Regions from separate parts of the Streptomyces sp. NPDC058796 genome, predicted to be linked through region 2. Evidence: riboswitches for the same ligand, from Rfam matches in the RefSeq annotation. Region 2 holds a riboswitch; each other region holds the start of a gene.
What was found. Region 2 has a riboswitch for cyclic di-AMP ahead of ACFW47_RS06935 (NlpC/P60 family protein). Riboswitches for the same ligand answer to the same signal wherever they lie in the genome.

Region 1: linked by a shared signal. The riboswitch ahead of ACFW47_RS17885 (M23 family metallopeptidase) and the one ahead of ACFW47_RS06935 (NlpC/P60 family protein) in region 2 are both predicted to bind cyclic di-AMP.
Region 3: linked by a shared signal. The riboswitch ahead of ACFW47_RS08695 (M23 family metallopeptidase) and the one ahead of ACFW47_RS06935 (NlpC/P60 family protein) in region 2 are both predicted to bind cyclic di-AMP.

Annotation. Positions count from the first base shown of each region.
Region 1 is NZ_JBHYOP010000006.1:334,235-340,416, reverse strand. It holds gene ACFW47_RS17895 (M16 family metallopeptidase) at 1-107, shown strand, start outside; gene ACFW47_RS17890 (M16 family metallopeptidase) at 104-1,492, shown strand; cyclic di-AMP (ydaO/yuaA leader) riboswitch at 1,684-1,848, shown strand; gene ACFW47_RS17885 (M23 family metallopeptidase) at 1,861-2,625, shown strand; gene ACFW47_RS17880 (GntR family transcriptional regulator) at 2,837-3,532, shown strand; gene ACFW47_RS17875 (HPr family phosphocarrier protein) at 3,682-3,963, opposite strand; gene ACFW47_RS17870 (GNAT family N-acetyltransferase) at 4,164-6,182, shown strand, end outside.
Region 2 is NZ_JBHYOP010000002.1:353,459-359,640, reverse strand. It holds gene ACFW47_RS06945 (M23 family metallopeptidase) at 1-110, shown strand, start outside; gene pcrA (DNA helicase PcrA) at 182-2,671, opposite strand; cyclic di-AMP (ydaO/yuaA leader) riboswitch at 2,903-3,084, shown strand; gene ACFW47_RS06935 (NlpC/P60 family protein) at 3,091-4,272, shown strand; gene ACFW47_RS06930 (tellurite resistance/C4-dicarboxylate transporter family protein) at 4,300-5,331, shown strand; gene ACFW47_RS06925 (hypothetical protein) at 5,309-5,662, opposite strand; gene ACFW47_RS06920 (NlpC/P60 family protein) at 5,979-6,182, shown strand, end outside.
Region 3 is NZ_JBHYOP010000003.1:15,448-21,629, forward strand. It holds gene trmB (tRNA (guanosine(46)-N7)-methyltransferase TrmB) at 1-730, shown strand, start outside; gene ACFW47_RS08685 (PrsW family intramembrane metalloprotease) at 770-2,188, shown strand; gene ACFW47_RS08690 (aldo/keto reductase) at 2,195-3,139, opposite strand; gene ACFW47_RS08695 (M23 family metallopeptidase) at 3,279-4,310, opposite strand; cyclic di-AMP (ydaO/yuaA leader) riboswitch at 4,322-4,478, opposite strand; gene ACFW47_RS08700 (PP2C family protein-serine/threonine phosphatase) at 4,727-5,911, opposite strand; tRNA gene ACFW47_RS08705 (tRNA-Met) at 6,112-6,182, opposite strand, start outside.

The sequences.
Region 1 (6,182 bases), on a different contig from region 2:
GCCCCGACAACCGCGCGGTGCTCGTCTACGAGCCCACCGCCCCCGCCGACGAGACCCCCGCCGACGCGGACGACGCCACCGACGAGAACGAGGAGGCGGCCAAGTGACCGAGCTCGCCACCATGGACTTCCACCCCCAGCCGCAGGGCGGCGAGCCCAAGCCGTGGGCGTTCCCGGCCCCCGAGCGCGGCAGCCTCGACAACGGCCTCACCGTGCTGCACTGCCACCGGCCCGGCCAGCAGGTCGTCGCCGTGGAGGTGCTCCTCGACGCGCCCCTGGACGCCGAGCCCGCCGGACTCGACGGCGTCGCCACCATCATGGCGCGCGCCTTCTCGGAGGGCACCGACAAGCACTCCGCCGAGGAGTTCGCCGCCGAGCTGGAGCGTTGCGGCGCCACCCTCGACGCCCACGCCGACCACCCCGGCGTCCGGCTGAGCCTGGAGGTGCCCGCCTCGCGCCTCGCCAAGGCGCTCGGCCTGCTCGCCGACGCCCTCAGGGCGCCCGCGTTCGCGGACGGTGAGGTCGAACGCCTGGTCCGCAACCGGCTCGACGAGATCCCGCACGAGCTGGCCAACCCGGCCCGCCGCGCGGCCAAGGAACTCTCCAAGGAGCTGTTCCCGGCCGGCTCGCGCGTGTCGCGCCCGCGCCAGGGCACCGAGGAAACGGTGGCGAACGTCGACTCCGCCGCCGTACGGGCCTTCTACGAGAAGCACGTGCGTCCCGCCACGGCCACCGCGGTGGTCGTCGGCGACCTCACCGGCATCGACCTCGGCGCGCTGCTCGGCGACACCCTGGGCGGGTGGACCGGTTCCGCCGCCGAACCGCGCCCCGTGCCCCCGGTGACCGCCGACGACCGGGGCCGGGTCGTCATCGTGGACCGTCCCGGCGCCGTCCAGACGCAGCTGCTGATCGGCCGCACCGGTGCCGACCGGCACGACCGGGTCTGGCCCGCGCAGGTGCTCGGCACCTACTGCCTCGGCGGCACCCTCACCTCCCGCCTGGACCGCGTGCTGCGCGAGGAGAAGGGCTACACCTACGGCGTGCGGGCGTTCGGGCAGGTCCTGCTCTCCGCGCCCGACGGCACCGGTGCCGCCATGCTCGCCATCAGCGGATCCGTCGACACCCCCAACACCGGCCCCGCGCTGCAGGACCTGTGGACGGTGCTGCGCACGCTCGCGGAAGGCGGACTCACCGACGCCGAACGCGACGTCGCCGTGCAGAACCTGGTGGGTGTGGCGCCGCTGAAGTACGAGACGGCGGCGGCCGTGGCGAGCACGCTGGCCGACCAGGTCGAGCAGCACCTGCCCGACGACTACCAGGCCGCGCTCTACCGCCAACTCGCCGCCACCGGCACCGTGGAGGCCACGGCGGCGGTCGTGAACGCCTTCCCGGTGGACCGCCTGGTGACGGTGCTCGTCGGCGACGCCGCGCAGATCAAGGCGCCCGTCGAGGCCCTCGGCATCGGTGAAGTCACCGTGGTGTCGGCCGAGTAGCGCCGCGCGCGCGTGGTGGCCCTGGTGACCCGAGTGTCACCAGGGCCACCGTTTGTCCGAATTGAGGGAGAGACAGCCTGTCTGCCCTGTGGCATGCGCTACAAAAAGCCTGTTGCGTTTGAGGATTGAAGGCAACCGCGCTTAGCGTCTTCCGGGCTGTTCGTCAGGCAGTACGCCGCACCCGCGGCACCGGACAGCCATCGCCGAGTCCCCGTACGGCGCGAGCCAGGGGAGCCGGGGACCCATCGCAGTCCCTGGGGTGAATCGGACGCCCGCGCGTGCAGCGAGGGGGTCCGTAGGAGACCTTCCACCTCCGAACCCGTCAGCTAACCCGGTAGGCGAGAGGGAAGGAAAGGACCAGCCTCTACATGGCGTTCACGCGCGCCACCGGGAAGCACCGCCGTCCCAGCCGGATGCACCGCACCACCGCCCGCGCGGCGGGAGTCGCGGCCCTCGCCACCACCGGCGTCGTCGGCACCCTCGCCGCACCGGCGCTCGCCGCCGAGTCCGAGGCGGAGCAGACCGGGATCACCCCGGTCGTCTCCATCGGCGACTCCATAGCCGACGAGATCGACGCGCAGGCCGCCGCCCAGGAGCAGGCCGCCCAGCTCGCCGCCGCCCGTGAGGCGGCCCAGGAGGCCGCGCGGGAGCGGGCCGCCGAAGCGGCCGAGGAGGCGCGCGAGGCCAAGGAGCGCGCCGCGCGGGAGGCCGAACGCGAGCGACTCAACACCTTCGTGTCGCCGATCACCGCCTCGTACGTCTCCACCGCCTACCGGGCCGGCAGCTCCCTGTGGTCCTCCGGCAGCCACACCGGCATCGACTTCCACGCCTCCACCGGCACCACCGTGCACGCCGTCGGCGTTGGCACCGTCGTCGAGGCCGGCTGGGGCGGGGCGTACGGCAACCAGGTCGTGATCAAGATGCACGACGGCACGTACACGCAGTACGGCCATCTGTCGTCCATCGGCGTCTCGGTGGGCCAGTCGGTCTCCGCCGGCCAGCAGATCGGCCTCTCCGGTGCCACCGGCAACGTCACGGGACCGCACCTGCACTTCGAGGCCCGTACGGGCGCCGAGTACGGCTCGGACATCGACCCCGTCGCCTACCTCCGCTCCCACGGCGTCAACGTCTGACGACGGACCGCTGACGGCAAGGTCCTGGAGAGGCCCCGGCTCCCCGAGCCGGGGCCTTTCCCATTTCCGCGTGCGGTCGCGGAACACGACCGCTGTCCAAAAAATGGCCATGAAATCCGACCCGGCGTCGGAATATCCGCCCGCCTGGCCTAGAGTCACCGAACACGCGTCAATCGTCGACGTCTCACGGGGATTAAGGCGGAGGTCGGGCATGCGTATTCCGGCGCACTCGGTGTGCACGGCGATCCGGGACGACATCGTCGCCGGTGTCCACGCGCGCGGCGGCCGCCTCACCGAGGAACTCCTCGCCCGCCGTTACGGAGTCTCCCGCGTCCCCGTCCGCGAGGCCCTGCGCACGCTGGAGGCCGAGGGCTTCGTGGTGACCCGGCGGCACGCGGGTGCGTGCGTCGCGGAACCCACCGAACAGGAGGCCGCCGACCTGCTGGAGACCCGTGCCCTCCTGGAACCCCTGGGTGCCGCACGGGCCGCCCGGCGCCGCACCGAGGCCCACCTCAAGGTCCTGCGCGGGCTGGTCAGGCTGGGTCAGGAACGCGCCGGGCAGGGCCACGGCGAGGACTTGCGCGCACTGGACGGATGGTTCCACGAGACCCTCGCCCAGGCCGCCGGCAGTCCCTCCCTGGCATCCCTGCTGACCCAGTTGCGCCGCAAGATCGCCTGGATGTACTCCGTGGCGGCGCCGGCTGATCAGGCGGGCTGCTGGGCGGAGCACGGCGCGATCACCGACGCGGTGGCCCGGGGGGACGGCGAGCGCGCGCGGGCGCTCATGGCACTGCACACCGAGCGGTCCGCTCCCGCGTACCGACTGCGGTTCGCCCCCGAGGGCGAGCGGACCGAGGGTGTGAGGAATTCGCAACGTGCCGTAAACACGCCGAGCCCGCGGTATTAACACGCGGCCCGTATACAAGAGGTATTCATCGGAGGCGTTTTCCGTTGCCTCCGAATGTCCTCGAAAAGCGGTGGCGCGATCCCTGGATGGGAAGAGAAAGGCCCGCCCGGTGCTCCGGGCGGGCCGTTCGGTCTTCCTCTTTCCGTCGGTCAGACGGTCTCGGGAAGCTCCTCGAGGCCCTCGGAGACCAGCTTCGCCAGCCGGTCCAGGGCGGCGTCCGCGCCCTCGGCGTCGGACGCGAGGACGATCTCCTCGCCGCCCTGGGCGCCGAGGCCGAGGACGGCCAGCATGGAGGCCGCGTTGACGGGGGAACCGTCGGCCTTGGCGATCGTGACCGGGACGCCTGTGGCCGTGGCGGCTCGGACGAAGATGGAGGCGGGGCGGGCGTGGAGGCCCTCGGCCCAGCCGACGTTGACGCGGCGCTCAGCCATGTGATGCTGCCCTTCAGGTGTTCAAGATTTCGTGTTGTCTAGACCAGTCTTGTCTAGACCAGTTTCCCACATCGTGAAGCGTGCCGGGACGGCACCGCGCGCCGCCCCGCGTGATCGTCGGACCGCGGCCTCGGCCCGACCTTCCGTCCTCCACAGACTGCCTCGCGCCGTTGTCGTACGCGAGCCGTACTCTGGGGCCCATGCAGACCTCGTCGGACCGGCACGAGTATCCCGCCCACTGGGAGGCCGACGTGGTGCTGCGCGACGGCGGCACCGCGCGCGTCCGCCCCATCACCGTTGATGACGCCGAGCGCCTGGTCAGCTTCTACGAGCAGGTCTCCGACGAGTCGAAGTACTACCGCTTCTTCGCGCCGTACCCTCGCCTGTCCGCCAAGGACGTCCACCGCTTCACGCACCACGACTTTGTGGACCGGGTGGGACTCGCGGCCACCGTCGGCGGCGAGTTCATCGCCACCGTACGCTACGACCGGATCGGCGCCGGCGGAGCGCCCGCCACCGCGCCCGCCGACGAGGCCGAGGTCGCCTTCCTCGTCCAGGACGCCCACCAGGGGCGCGGCGTGGCCTCCGCGCTGCTGGAGCACATCGCCGCCGTCGCCCGGGAGCGCGGCATCCGTCGCTTCGCCGCCGAGGTGCTGCCCGCCAACACCAAGATGATCAAGGTGTTCATGGACGCCGGGTACACCCAGAAGCGCAGCTTCGAGGACGGCGTGGTCCGCCTGGAGTTCGGTCTCGAACCGACCGGCCGCTCGCTGGCCGTGCAGTACGCGCGCGAGCAGCGCGCGGAGGCGCGTTCCGTGCAGCGGCTGCTGAGGCCGGGCTCGGTGGCGGTCGTCGGCACCGGCCGCACGCCGGGCGGGGTCGGCCGCAGCATTCTGGGCAACATCCGGGACGCGGGCTACACCGGTCGGCTGTACGCCGTGAACAAGGCCTTCCCCGAGGACCGGAAGGAGGTCGACGGGGTGCCCGCGTGCCGCTCGGTGCGGGACATCGACGGGCCGGTCGACCTCGCCGTCGTCACGGTTCCCGCCGAGCGTGTCCCCGAGGTCGTCACCGAGTGCGGCGAGCACGGCGTGCAGGGCCTGGTGGTGATCTCCGCCGGGTACGCCGACAGCGGCCCCGAGGGACGCGACCGCCAGCGGGCCCTCGTGCGGCAGGCGCGCACGTACGGCATGCGGATCATCGGACCCAACGCCTTCGGGATCATCAACACCTCCGCGGACGTGCGGCTGAACGCCTCCCTCGCCCCCGAGACGCCCCGCCCCGGCCGGATCGGCCTGTTCGCCCAGTCGGGGGCCATCGGCATCGCCCTGCTCTCCCGGCTGCACCGGCGCGGCGGCGGAGTCACCGGCGTCACAGGGGTGTCGACCTTCGTCTCCTCGGGCAACCGGGCCGACGTCTCCGGCAACGACGTCCTCCAGTACTGGTACGACGACCCGGAGACCGACGTCGCGCTGATGTACCTGGAGTCCATCGGCAACCCCCGCAAGTTCACCCGCCTCGCCCGGCGCACGGCGGCCGTCAAACCCCTGGTCGTGGTGCAGGGGGCCCGGCACGGGGGCGTGGCGCCCCAGGGACACGCCGTACGGGCGACGCGGCTCCCGCACGCGACGGTCTCCGCGCTGCTCCGGCAGGCGGGTGTGATCCGGGTCGACACGATCACCGACCTGGTCGACGCGGGGCTGCTGCTCGCCCGCCAGCCGCTGCCGCCCGGGCCGAGGGTGGCCATCCTGGGGAACTCCGAGTCCCTGGGCCTGCTCACGTACGACGCGTGTCTCTCCGAAGGGCTGCGCCCGCACCCCCCGCTGGACCTGACGACGGCCGCCTCGGCGGACGACTTCCACGCGGCTCTGTCCCGCGCCCTGGCCGACGACACGTGCGACGCCGTGGTGGTGACCGCGATCCCGACGGTGGGGGAGGGATCGGCCGGGGACGCCGCGCTGGCGGCGGCTCTGCGGTCGGCGGCCGCCGCGGTGCCGGCCAAGCCGGTCCTCGTGGTCCACGTGGAACTGGGCGGCCTGGCGGAGGCCCTCTCGGCAGCGGCGAGCACGGCACCGCAGGCGCTCCAGCCGACGGAGCCGCGGACGGGGCCCACGGAACCGGGGGCCGGCGACCTCGCGGGCACCCAGAGCGGTGGGCCTCGGGCCACTGGCTCCTCGGCCCCGGGGACCGCCGGGCCGGGTGAGTCTGGGGCTACCACG
Region 2 (6,182 bases):
ACTCGGGCAACTCGACCGGTCCGCACCTGCATTTCGAGGTGCGTCCCTCGGGTGGTTCGGCCATCGACCCGCTTTCCTGGCTGCGCAGCCACGGCCTCAACCCGACGTAGCGGAGTAACGTCTCAGCACGCCGGGCGGGTCCGAGCCCTCCGGCCCGGACCCTTTCCCCGCACCAGGCTCCTCAGAGCTTCTCCACCGGCGCGTACCGCAGCAGCAGCCGCTTCGGCTTGGTGTCCCCGAAGTCGATCGTCGCCTCTGCGTTGCTGCCCGTGCCCTTGACTCCGACCACGGTGCCGAGCCCGAACTGGTCGTGCGTGACCCGGTCGCCCACGGCCAGCGACACCGTCGGCTGGTCGGCCGCGGCGGACCGGCGCGTGGCGAAGCCGGAGGCGCCCGACGCCGACGAGCGGGAGCGGGACGACGACAGAGAGGCGGCCACCGCGGAGACCGGCGCGGAGGACGCCGGACCGTTCGCCCCGGTCCGCTTCCACTCCAGGTGGAGGGTGGGAATCTCCTCCAGGAAGCGCGAGGGCGGGTTGTACGACGGCTGGCCCCAGGCGCTGCGCAGCGTGGACCGGGTCAGGTACAGCCGCTCACGGGCGCGGGTGATGCCGACGTACGCCAGGCGTCGCTCCTCCTCCAGCTCCTTGGCCTGCCCGAGGGCGCGCATGTGCGGGAAGACGCCGTCCTCCATGCCGGTGAGGAAGACGACCGGGAACTCCAGGCCCTTCGCGGTGTGCAGGGTCATCAGGGTGACGACGCCGTCGCCGTCCTCCTCGTCGGGGATCTGGTCGGAGTCAGCGACGAGGGCGACCTTCTCCAGGAAGTCCGCCAGGGTGCCGGTCTCCTCGCCCTCTCCCTGCTCCTGCTCGAACTCCAGGGCGACCGCCGCGAGTTCCTGGAGGTTCTCGATGCGGGTCTCGTCCTGCGGGTCCGTGGAGGCCTGCAGCTCGGCGAGGTAGCCGGTGCGCTCGAGGACCGCCTCCAGCACGGTCGCCGGTCCGGCGCCGGACTCGACGACGGTGCGGAGATCCTCCATGAGGGTGTTGAACCGCTTGACGGCGTTCGCGGAGCGCGCGGCCATGCCGTACGCCTCGTCGACGCGCCTGAGCGCCTGCGGGAAGCTGATCTTCTCGCGCTGGGCGAGGGCGTCGATCATCGCCTCGGCGCGGTCGCCGATGCCGCGCTTGGGGACGTTGAGGATGCGGCGCAGCGGCACCGAGTCCTCCGGGTTGGCCAGCACCCGCAGGTAGGCCAGGACGTCCCGGACCTCCTTGCGCTCGTAGAAGCGGACGCCGCCGACGACCTTGTAGGGCAGGCCGACGCGGATGAAGACCTCTTCGAAGACGCGGGACTGCGCGTTGGTGCGGTAGAAGACGGCGACGTCGCCGGCCTTGGCCTCGCCCGCGTCCGTGAGGCGGTCTATCTCGTCGGCGACGAACTGGGCCTCGTCGTGCTCGGTGTCGGCGACGTACCCGGTGATCTGCGAGCCGGCGCCCTGGTTGGTCCAGAGGTTCTTGGGGCGGCGGGACTCGTTGCGCTCGATGACCGCGTTGGCGGCGCTGAGGATGGTCTGGGTGGAGCGGTAGTTCTGCTCCAGGAGGATCGTGGTCGCGTCCGGGTAGTCCTCCTCGAACTGGAGGATGTTGCGGATGGTGGCGCCGCGGAAAGCGTAGATCGACTGGTCGGCGTCGCCCACCACGCAGAGCTCGGCGGGCGGGACCTCGGCCTCGGGCGGCACGTCGACGGGGTGTTCGGCAGGCGTACCGACCAGCTCGCGCACCAGGGCGTACTGGGCGTGGTTGGTGTCCTGGTACTCGTCGACCAGGACGTGCCGGAAGCGGCGGCGGTAGTGCTCGGCGACGTCCGGGAAGGCGCGCAGCAGGTTGACCGTCGTCATGATCAGGTCGTCGAAGTCGAGGGCGTTGGCCTCGCGCAGCCGCGACTGGTACATGGCGTAGGCCTGCGCGAGCGTCTTCTCGAAGCCGTCGGCGGCCTGGGCGGCGAAGTCCTCCTCGTCGATCAGCTCGTTCTTCAGGTTCGAGATCTTGGCGCTGAAGGACTTGGGCGGGAAGCGCTTGGGGTCCAGGTCGAGGTCGCGGCAGACCAGGGCCATCAGACGCTTGGAGTCGGCGGCGTCGTAGATCGAGAAGGACGACGTGAAGCCGAGCCGCTTCGACTCGCGGCGCAGAATGCGGACGCAGGCGCTGTGGAACGTCATCACCCACATCGCGTTCGCCCGCGGGCCGACGAGCTGCTCGACGCGCTCCTTCATCTCACCGGCGGCCTTGTTGGTGAAGGTGATCGCGAGGATCTGGCCGGGGTGGACGCCGCGGTCGGCCAGCAGGTGGGCGATGCGATGGGTGAGCACGCGCGTCTTGCCGGAGCCTGCACCGGCCACGATGAGCAGCGGGGAACCGGAGTGGACGACGGCGGCGCGCTGGTTCTCGTTCAGCCCCTCCAGGAGCGCGGCCGGGTCCAGGGCGGGGCGGGGGGCGCCGTCCCGGTAGTGCTGGTCCCGGTCCGGAGGCACGTCGAACTTCCCGCCGAACAGATCGTGCGGGACCGGCTCCGGTCCGTGATCGTCCTCGGGCGGCGGCGGAGGTTCTTCCTCGTGACCGCGGGGGGTCTGGAGGCTCGCCAGGAAGCTGTCGTCAAAGAGGCTGCTCATCGCTCTCCGAGTCTAGGGCGCCCCACCGACAACCGGTTCCCGCCCCGGAAAATGGCCGTGGCCCCCGCACCGGACACGCCCCGCGACCGAACGGCACACCTGGAGTGATCCTCCCACCGAAGGTCACGAAAATGTATCGGGCATATCACCCACCAACCTTCACAGCCGCCACACGAGTTGGCTACGGTGCGGGCAGGCCGCACGACCCCCTCCGGCGAACCTCGCCGGGCCGCGCGGCCTCCGCCGAGTCCGGCGTGCCCGCACGGCGCCCGGAGCCGGGGACCCAACCGAGAACCTTGGGGTGAATCGGCGCACACCGCCCTCGCCGGGGCGCACGCCGTAGGGCAACCCTTCCGGAACCACTCCGCCCGAACCCGACAGCTAACCCGGTAGGCGGATCTTTGGAAGGAGTCGCCTCCTTGGCGTCGCACCGCAAGCCGCGCCCCACGGGTACGCGCGTCGCAGGCATACGGACCCCCGCCCTCGCCACGGCGGCCCTCACCTCCGTGGCCCTGCTGTCCCAGTCGGCCAACGCCACGCCGTCGGACGACGGCAGACCGAGCCTCGAAGAGGTCGAGAAGAAGGTCGACGACCTCTACCGTCAGGCGGGTTCGGCGACCGAGAAGTACAACGCGGCCAAGGAGAAGACCGCCAAGCAGCGCAAGCGCGTCGACGACCTCCTCGACGACGTCGCCCAGCGCACCCAGAAGCTCAACGAGGCACGCGAGGAGCTGGGGTCCTTCGCCTCCGCCCAGTACCGTACGGGCGCCGCGGTCCCGCAGACCGCGACGTTCCTGCTCGCGGACTCGCCGCAGGACTACTTCGACCAGAACCAGCTGATGAGCCGGCTCACCGGCCGCCAGAAGGACGCGGTCGACGACTACGTCACGCAGCAGTCCGAGACGATGAAGAAGCGCCGTGAGGCCACCGAGAGCCTCAAGACGCTCACCGATTCGCAGAACGACCTGAAGACGGCGAAGGCCACCGTCCAGAAGAAGCTCGCCACCGCCCGCGAACTGCTGTCGGAGCTGACCGCCGAGGAGAAGGCCCGGCTCGCGGCGATCGAGAAGAAGAAGCAGGAGGAGGCCGCCCGCAAGGCCGCCGAACTCGCGAAGCAGCAGGCGGAGGAACGGGAGCGGCAGCAGCGGGCACGGGAACAGGCGGAGGCGCAGGAGAGCGGGTCCGGCGGCACCTCCTCAGGCACCGGCACGACCGAGCCCTCCGCACCGGACGCCTCCTACGGCACCAAGGCGGAGAAGGCACTCGCCTTCGCCCGCGCCCAGATCGGCAAGCCGTACGTCTGGGGCGCCACCGGCCCCGGCTCCTACGACTGCTCGGGCCTGACCCAGGCCGCCTGGAAGGCCGCGGGCGTGACCCTGCCGCGCACCACCTACGACCAGGTGGACGCCGGCACGACCGTCCCCGTCTCCCAGGCACAACCCGGTGACCTGGTCTTCTTCTACGACGACCTCAGCCACGTCGGCCTCTACATCGGCAACGGCATGATGATCCACGCCCCGAAGCCGGGTGCGTACGTCCGCGAGGAGTCGGTCTACTACGACGGCGAGGGGTCGATCCACAGCGTGGTGCGACCGGCCTGACCCGCGAGGCTCTCTAGCATCGGGGGCATGTCGTCCGGCGCCTCTCCCGCCTCCCCTGCCTCCCCCTACCCTCTGCGCGCCTGGTGGGCGCAGCGCCCGCCGGCGGCCGGTGCCGCGGTGATGGCGACCGGCATCCTGTCGGTCGGCCTGCACCTCACCGGCCACGAGATCCTGTCCCGGATTGCCCTGGTCCTGGCCTGTGCCGCCTGGCTGACCCTCGCGGCGAACTTCGTCTACCTGCTGCTGGTCGAGCGTGCGCAGTGGGTGACACGGGCGGGGACGCCGGGTGCGCTCACCGCCGTCGCCGCCACGACCGTGCTCGGCACCCGCTTCTCGCTGCTCGGCTGGACGCCCCTGGCGGCGGCGCTGCTGGCGCTGGCGGCACTGCTGTGGCCGGGACTGCTCTTCCTGGTCGTACAGCACTGGGGGCGCCGGATGCCCGGGGCGGTGTTCCTGGGCTGCGTGGCCACGGAGGGTCTCGCCGTGCTCGGCGCCACGCTCGCCGCGGCGACGACGACGCCGTGGCTCGCGCACGCGTCCCTGGTGCCGTTCTGGCTGGGCATCGTGCTCTACCTGATCGCGCTGTTCCGCTTCGATCTCCGGCAGGTGGCCCGGGGCTCCGGGGACCACTGGGTGGCGGGCGGCGCGCTCGCCATCTCGGCACTGGCCGGCGCCAAGCTGCTCGCCGCGGCCGGGACGGGCATGTACCTGTGGAACGCGGACGACCAGGCCGTGCTGCACGACGTGACCGTCTTCCTGCTCTTTCTGGACCTGGCCTGGTACGCCGTCCTGCTCGCCGCCGAGATCGCGTGGCCGCGGCTCCGCTACGACGTGCGCCGCTGGTCGACCGTCTTCCCGCTCGGCATGACGGCGGCGGCGACGCTCTCCGTCGCCGCCGCCGTCGACGTGCCGTGGCTGGACGCGCCCGGTCAGGCGCTGCTGTGGGCCGCGGTCGCCGCGTGGCTGGCGGTCGCGGCGGGGGCGGTCTTCCAGGCCCGGGCCGGGCTGCGGCCGGCGGGCGCGGACCAGGCGGCCGTCAGGTCCACAGCACGGCGATGAAGATGTTCGCCACGGTCAGCAGGCCCACCAGGCCGAACAGCGGCTTCTCCACCTTCTCGTCGTCTCGCTTCACGTAGACCAACCCGAGGATCACGATCAGCAGGGCGAGCTTCACGCCCATCTTGATGTTGTCGACGGACTGGTCGTCGGCCTGGTTGAGGCCGATCAGGACGACGCCGGTGACCAGCATCGTCAGCGCGCCGTGCAGCATCGCGGGAACGAAACGGGCCGTGCCCTGGCCCATGGCCTTCATCTGGGTCAGGAAGCCGCCCAGGAGAGACGCGATGCCGATGATGTGCAGACCGACGAAAATGTGGATGAGTACGTCCATGAGGCCGGAGCCTAATCAGGGAGCCGGACACGCTCCGACACCGGGCCGTCCGGACCCGGTGCCGTGCGCCGGGCTGGAGCCTCCATATGCGTCCCATAACACCTCGCCCTCCCCTCCTGCCCCCGATGCGGCACATCGGTCATCACCCAGCGTGAAGGCGACGGCCGCAGAACAGGACGGCGGTCACTTACGGTCGCCCGACGGGCCGGTACCGCCAGTTCCGCACAACCCGTCACCGGACCGTTACCGTCACGCCTAGCGTCCTCCCCCAGGCAACCCGGCCGAGCCGAGTCGTAGGGAAGGACGTGGATCGCAGGTGGGAAGGCACCGCAGGCCGCGACAGCGCATGACGGGCGGCGGGAGAGTCCGTACGGCGGCCACCGTCACCCTGGCCGGTGCCGCCACCGCGACCGGCCTGGGCGGCGGCACCGGCCACGCCGACCCCGAGCCGACACCGGCTCAGGTCAAGACCGAGGTGGACAAGCTCTACCAGGAGGCGGAGGTCGCCACCGAGAAGTAC
Region 3 (6,182 bases), on a different contig from region 2:
CGACCCGGCCGGGTCGCACTTCGAGCGGCGGATCCGGAGTTTCCAGCCCCGCCGGAGCAGGGTGACCGCCGGGCAGGCGGACGCGCTGCAGCGGCTGTGGCCGCTGTGGGGGCTGGACATCGACGGGCAGCGGGTCATCGACCTCGGTGAGCTGTTCGGCAACGACCACCCCGTCGTCCTGGAGATCGGCTTCGGCATGGGCGAGGCCACCGCGCAGATGGCCGCCGCCGACCCGGGCAGCAACATCCTCGCCGTGGACGTCCACACCCCCGGCCAGGGCAACCTGCTCGGTCTCGCGGAGCGGAACGACCTGTCCAACATCCGGGTGGGCAACGGCGACGCGATCATCCTCCTGCGCGAGATGCTCGCCCCCGACTCCCTCGCCGGACTGCGCGTCTACTTCCCCGACCCCTGGCCCAAGAAGCGGCACCACAAGCGCCGCCTGATCCAGCCGGAGTTCCTGACCCTCGCCGCGACCCGGCTCGCACCGGGGGCCGTCCTGCACTGCGCCACCGACTGGGAGCCGTACGCCGAGCAGATGCTCGAGGTGCTCACCGCGCACCCCGACTTCGAGAACACCGCGCCCGGCGGCGGATTCGCGCCGCGTCCGGCCCACCGGCCGCTGACCCGTTTCGAGGGCCAGGGACTGGACAAGGGTCATGTGGTGAACGACTTGCTCTTCCGCCGCGTACCGCACCCCGAACGGCGAGCACCGCGTATCGCGCCGTGACCAGCGTCAGAGCAGCCCCCACCGGTTAGGGTCCATGCCGTGGCCACCTGTCCCCCGTATCCGACGAATCCGCCGCGCCCGCACTGGTGGCAGCGCGCCTGGGTGCGCTACGGGGCAGTGGCCACGTTGCTGGCGATATCCGGCCTGGTGATCCTGGCCCTGGTGCGAGAACAGACCGGCACCCACGGCTTCCTGGTCGGACTCGGCCTCGCGGTGCTGCCCGTGCCGCTGCTCATAGCCGCGTTCCGCTGGCTGGACCGGGTCGAGCCCGGACCCTGGCGGAACCTGCTGTTCTGCTTCGCCTGGGGCGCCTGCGCCGCCGCTCTGATAGCGATCATCGCCAACAGCTTCGCGACGAGATGGATCGCCACGGCGACCGCCGACCCGGCCGGGGCCGACACCCTGGGCGCCACGGTCATAGCGCCCGTCGTCGAGGAGTCCGCCAAGGCCGCCGCCGTCCTCCTGGTCTTCCTCTTCCGCAGGCGGGACTTCACCGGCATCGTCGACGGCGTGGTCGTCGCCGGCGTCACCGCCACCGGCTTCGCCTTCACCGAGAACATCCTCTACCTGGGCAACGCCTTCGGCACCGACCAGCTCACCGGCGACAGCGGCTTCGCCTCCGTCACCGCCGCGACCTTCTTCGTCCGCGTCGTGATGTCGCCCTTCGCCCACCCGCTGTTCACCGTGCTCACCGGCATCGGCTTCGGCATCGCCGCCCTCTCCACCGGCCGGCACCGCCTGCGCCGCGCCCTGCTCCCGCTGGCCGGTCTGCTGCTCGCGATGGGCATGCACGCGCTGTGGAACGGTTCGGCCGCGTTCGGCGAGTACGGCTTCTTCGCCGTGTACGGGGCGTTCATGGTGCCCTGCTTCGGCCTGCTGACCTGGCTGGTGATCTGGACCCGCCAGCGCGAACTGCGCACCGTGCGCGACGAGCTGCCCGCGTACGTACTGGCCGGCTGGCTGGCCCCGGCGGAGCCGTACGCGCTCGGCTCGATGCACGCCCGCCGCCTCGCCCGGCAGTACGCCCGCCGGCACGCCGGGAAACCGGCCGCTCGGGCGGTGGCGCAGTACGAGGCGTACGCGACCTCGCTGGCGTTCCTGCGACAGCGGGGGCGAAAGGGCCGCGCGGGCGCCGACTTCGCCGTACGGGAACGGGAACTGCTGGGCGCCCTGTGGCAACGCCGCGAGGTGGCGCGCCCGGCGCTGGACCACGCGGCCCGCGCCACGGCTCCCCCGCCCGTCGCCCCCTGGCCCGGATACGGGGTGCCCGGATACGGAGTGCCCGGAGCGCCCGGGATGTACGGCGCCCACATCGGTTGCACCACGTACGGACATGCGGGCCCCTGGGCTCCGGCCCTCGCGGCGGCCCCGGCCCCCGCCCCGACGCCGTACCCCATGCCCGCCCGGCCCCCGTACCCGTACGCGCCGTACTCCCAGCCCCACCCCCACCGGCCGTAGCCTGCCTCAGGCCGACGCCTCCGTCAGCCGCCGGGTCTCGTCCTCCGTCAGGGTCAGCTCCGCCGCCTCCAGCAGCGCCGGCAGCTGCTCCACCGTGCGCGCGGACGCGATCGGCGCGGCCACCGTCGGCTGTGCGGCCAGCCAGGCCAGGGCGACCGTGGCGACGGGCGCGGAGTGGGTCTCGGCGATCTCGTCCAGGACCGCGAGGACCCGCTGCCCGCGCTCGCTCTCCAGGTGCTTGGCGGCGCCGCCCGCGCGCGGACTGTCGACCCTCGCGCCGGGCCGGTACTTCCCGGTGAGGAATCCGGACGCCAGGGCGTAGTAGGGAACGGCGGCCAGCCCGGCCCGCTCGGCGAGGTCGCGCAGTCCGCCCTCGTAGGTGTCGCGCGAGACCAGGTTGTAGTGGGGCTGGAGTGCCACGTACCGGGCGAGGCCCTCGCGGTCGGAGAAGTCCAGGGAGGCGGCGAGCCGCTCGGCGGAGATGTTGGAGGCGGCGATGTGCCGCACCTTGCCCGCCCGCACCAGTTCGTCGAGCGCGCCGATGATCTCCTCGACCGGCACCTCGGGCTTGTCGAAGTGGGTGTAGTAGAGGTCGATGTGGTCGGTGCCCAGGCGGCGCAGCGAGGCGTCGGCGGCCGCCTTGATGTTCGCGGCGCTCAGTCCCGGGTACTCGGGGTGCTGGCTGACCTTGGTGGCGAGGACGACGTCGTCACGGTTGCCGCGGGCCGCGAACCACCGGCCGAGGACGGTCTCGGACTCACCGCCGCTGTTGCCGTCGACCCACGCGGAGTAGGAGTCGGCGGTGTCGACGAAGTTGCCGCCCGCCGCGGTGTAGGCGTCGAGGACGGCGAAGGAGGTGTCCTGGTCGGCGGTCCAGCCGAAGACGTTGCCGCCGAGGGCGAGGGGGAAGACCTCCAGGTCGGAGGAGCCGAGCTTGCGCAGAGAAGTCATGTAGCGCGTCAACGAGCCCGACGGTCCCCGGGATTCCGGCAGCGGGGCAAAGATCCCGCAAACCGGCAGCCCTGACGTCGGGGGGTCGCCGTCAGGACCGCCGGGGATCAGGAGTGACGATCGGCGTGTGCGGAGTGGTTCAGGGCGTGAGGCCCTTGCTCTGCAGCCATGCCATCGGGTCGAGGCTGCCGCCGCCGGCCGTGTGGACTTCCATGTGGAGGTGGGCGCCGGTGACGTTGCCGGTGGCACCGACGCGGCCGATGACGTCGCCGGTGGTGACCTTCTGGCCGACGCTGACGTTGATCGAGGACTGGTGGGCGTACCAGATCTCGGTGCCGTCGTCGAGGGTGAGCACGGTCTTGTAGCCGTACGACCCGTCCCAGCCGGCCGACGTGATCGTGCCGCTGTGCACCGCCTTGAGCAGCGTGCCCGTGGGGGCGGCGAAGTCGAGTCCGGTGTGGTGGCCGGAGGACCAGTAGGGGCCCGCCTGCCCGAAGGTGGAGGAGATCGTGTACGAGGAGGTGGGCAGCGTGTACTGCTTGGCCAGCTTCGCGAGCCGCTCGGCCTCGGCCTTCTTCGCGGCTTCCTCCTCGGCCTTCTTCTTGGCGGCGGCGGCCTTGGCCTCGGCCTCCTCAGCCGCCTTGGCGGCGGCTTCCGCGGCCTTCTTCTCGGCGGCGGCCGCGGCCTCGGCGGCGGCCTTGCTCTCGACCTGGGCCTGCTGCTGCTCGGCCTGCGCCATGATCCGCGCGCGCAGCGACTCGCCGGCGTCGGCGGTGCTCTCCTCGCCGGTGCCGGCGGAGGCGGCGGCGATGCCGCTGAGCGGGGTGGCGGAACCCTCGGGCTCGGGCTCCTCGTCGGTGATGAGCGAGCCGACGTTCGGCAGGTCCGGCATGGAGATGGACACCGGCGGCTTGCCGGTCTGCGCGCTGGCCATGCCGCCCGCGCCGACGGCGGCTATGACACCGACGCCCAGGACGGTGGAGCTGCGGGCGAGGCCGCCGCGCTGCTTGGCGACGCGGTGCCGGCCGCGCACGGGGCGGATGGACTCCGCGGTGGGGTTCCACTCCTCCCAGGGGCCCTCTTCGGCGCGGTGGACGTCGTAGCCGAAGGTGTCGGTGTCGTGCCCGCTGGGCACGGACGGGGCCTCGGGGGCAGGCCGGTTGGACGCCACGTGGGCGTACTCCTTTCCTTCCTTTCGCCTACCGGGTTAGCTGACGGGTTCGGAGCAGGAAGGTCTCCTACGCGCGTATATCCGCCGTGCCTGGCACGGCGTCATACGCCCGATTCACCCCAAGTGGTGGTTCCCCGGTTCCCTTGCGGGATTCGGCGCGTGCGCACGGAGCCGCCTTCTGTGACGGCTGGGACGACCGCGCTGCGTTATCGAACGTTAATAGACGGGGGCCTCTGATTCCAAGCCGTTCCGCTTGATCATTAAGGAGACCCGGGTGGACACACGCCTCACGGGCGATGAAATCCGGGCGAGTTGACCCCCCTTCAGCGCCCCTTCGGCACCACTTCCCGCAAGCACCACACCTGATGGTGTGTCAGTTGTTATGCGGAGGGCGCTCGCTCCATCACGGGCCGTGATCAGGGTCGTCGCACGGCGAGCAGAGCCATGTCGTCGGCCATGCCGCCCCCGGAGTGCCTGCGCACGTCCTCGGCGAGGGTGCCGAGCAGTTCTTCCGGGTGCCGGAAGACGCAGCCGGCCAGCCGCTCGTGCGGGTCGTAGAACTCGCCCCGGTCGTCGCGGGCCTCCGACAGTCCGTCGGTGTACAGCAGCAGCGTGGCCCCGCCGGGGAACGGGGCCTCCTCCGCCCGGTCGGGCCACACGCCGAGTTCCCCCATCCCGAGCGGCAGCGCCGACTCCCGGGCGGGCAGGAGGCGCAGGGTGCCGTCGGCGTAGAGCAGCAGCGGTGGCGGATGCCCCCGGTTGAGGACGCGGACGACTCCGTCGCCGTGCGGGAGTTCGGCGAGCACGGCGGTGGTGAAACCCTCGAAGGCGTCCAGCCCGTCGCGCCGGGTGCCCTCGCGGGCCAGCGCACGCTCCAGCCGCTGGGCCACCGCCTCCAGCGTCGCCTCCTGTTCGGCGGCCTCCCGGAACGCGCCGATCACCACGGCGACGGCGGCGACCGCGCCCATGCCCTTGCCCCGCACGTCACCGACGATGAGCCGGATGCCGCGCGGGCTGTCCTGCACCGCGTACAGGTCGCCGCCGATGAACGCGTCGGCCTGCGCCGCCTCGTAGCAGGCGGCGATCTCGAAGCCGCCGATCCGCTCGGCGGGTTCCGGCAGCACGGCCCGCTGGGCGGCCTCGGCGATCTCGCGGACGGAGACGAGCCGCTCGCCGGTGCGGCGCACGAAGGCGTTGACGAGGACGGCGAGCGCGGCCACCGTCGTGATGGTGATCAGCTCCGTGAGGGAGTCGACGTAGTGGATGACCTCCTTGCTCAGCTGGAGCCCGATGACGGCGGCGACCACGGCGGCACTCGTGAGCACCGTGCCGCGCCGCGAGTAGACCGCGGCGGCGACCAGGGGCGCGGCCGTGTAGAGGGGGCCCGCGGTGAAGTAGCGGGGGGTGAAGATGTCGTACAGGACGGCGACGACGATCAGCAGGACGGGCAGTGCGCGTACGAGCACTCGCCCGTACGGGGTCCGGCGGTGCGGCTCGGCCTCGGCTGGCAGTACCTCGGCGGTGCCGCCCAGTCCGGGGTCGGGCACGGGATCACCGGGGAGTCGGCCGCCGGCCCTGGCGTACGCCCCCTCGTCGTCCACGTCACCTGGCCGCACCACTCGTCTCCCGCCACCCCGCACTCCACACCGCTTGCCGTCCCGTCCTCCAGGCTTCCCGGAGCGGGGGCGGGCGGCGAGCGGTGCGGGCCGAGCGGGTGAACGCGCGGACGCACGGATGCAGAGGTGTGCGCCGGACGCACCGAAGGCCGGAACCCTTTCGGATTCCGGCCTTCGGCCTTCAGTAGCGGGGACAGGATTTGAACCTGCGACCTCTGGGTTATGAGCCCAGCGAGCTACCGAGCTGCTCCACCCC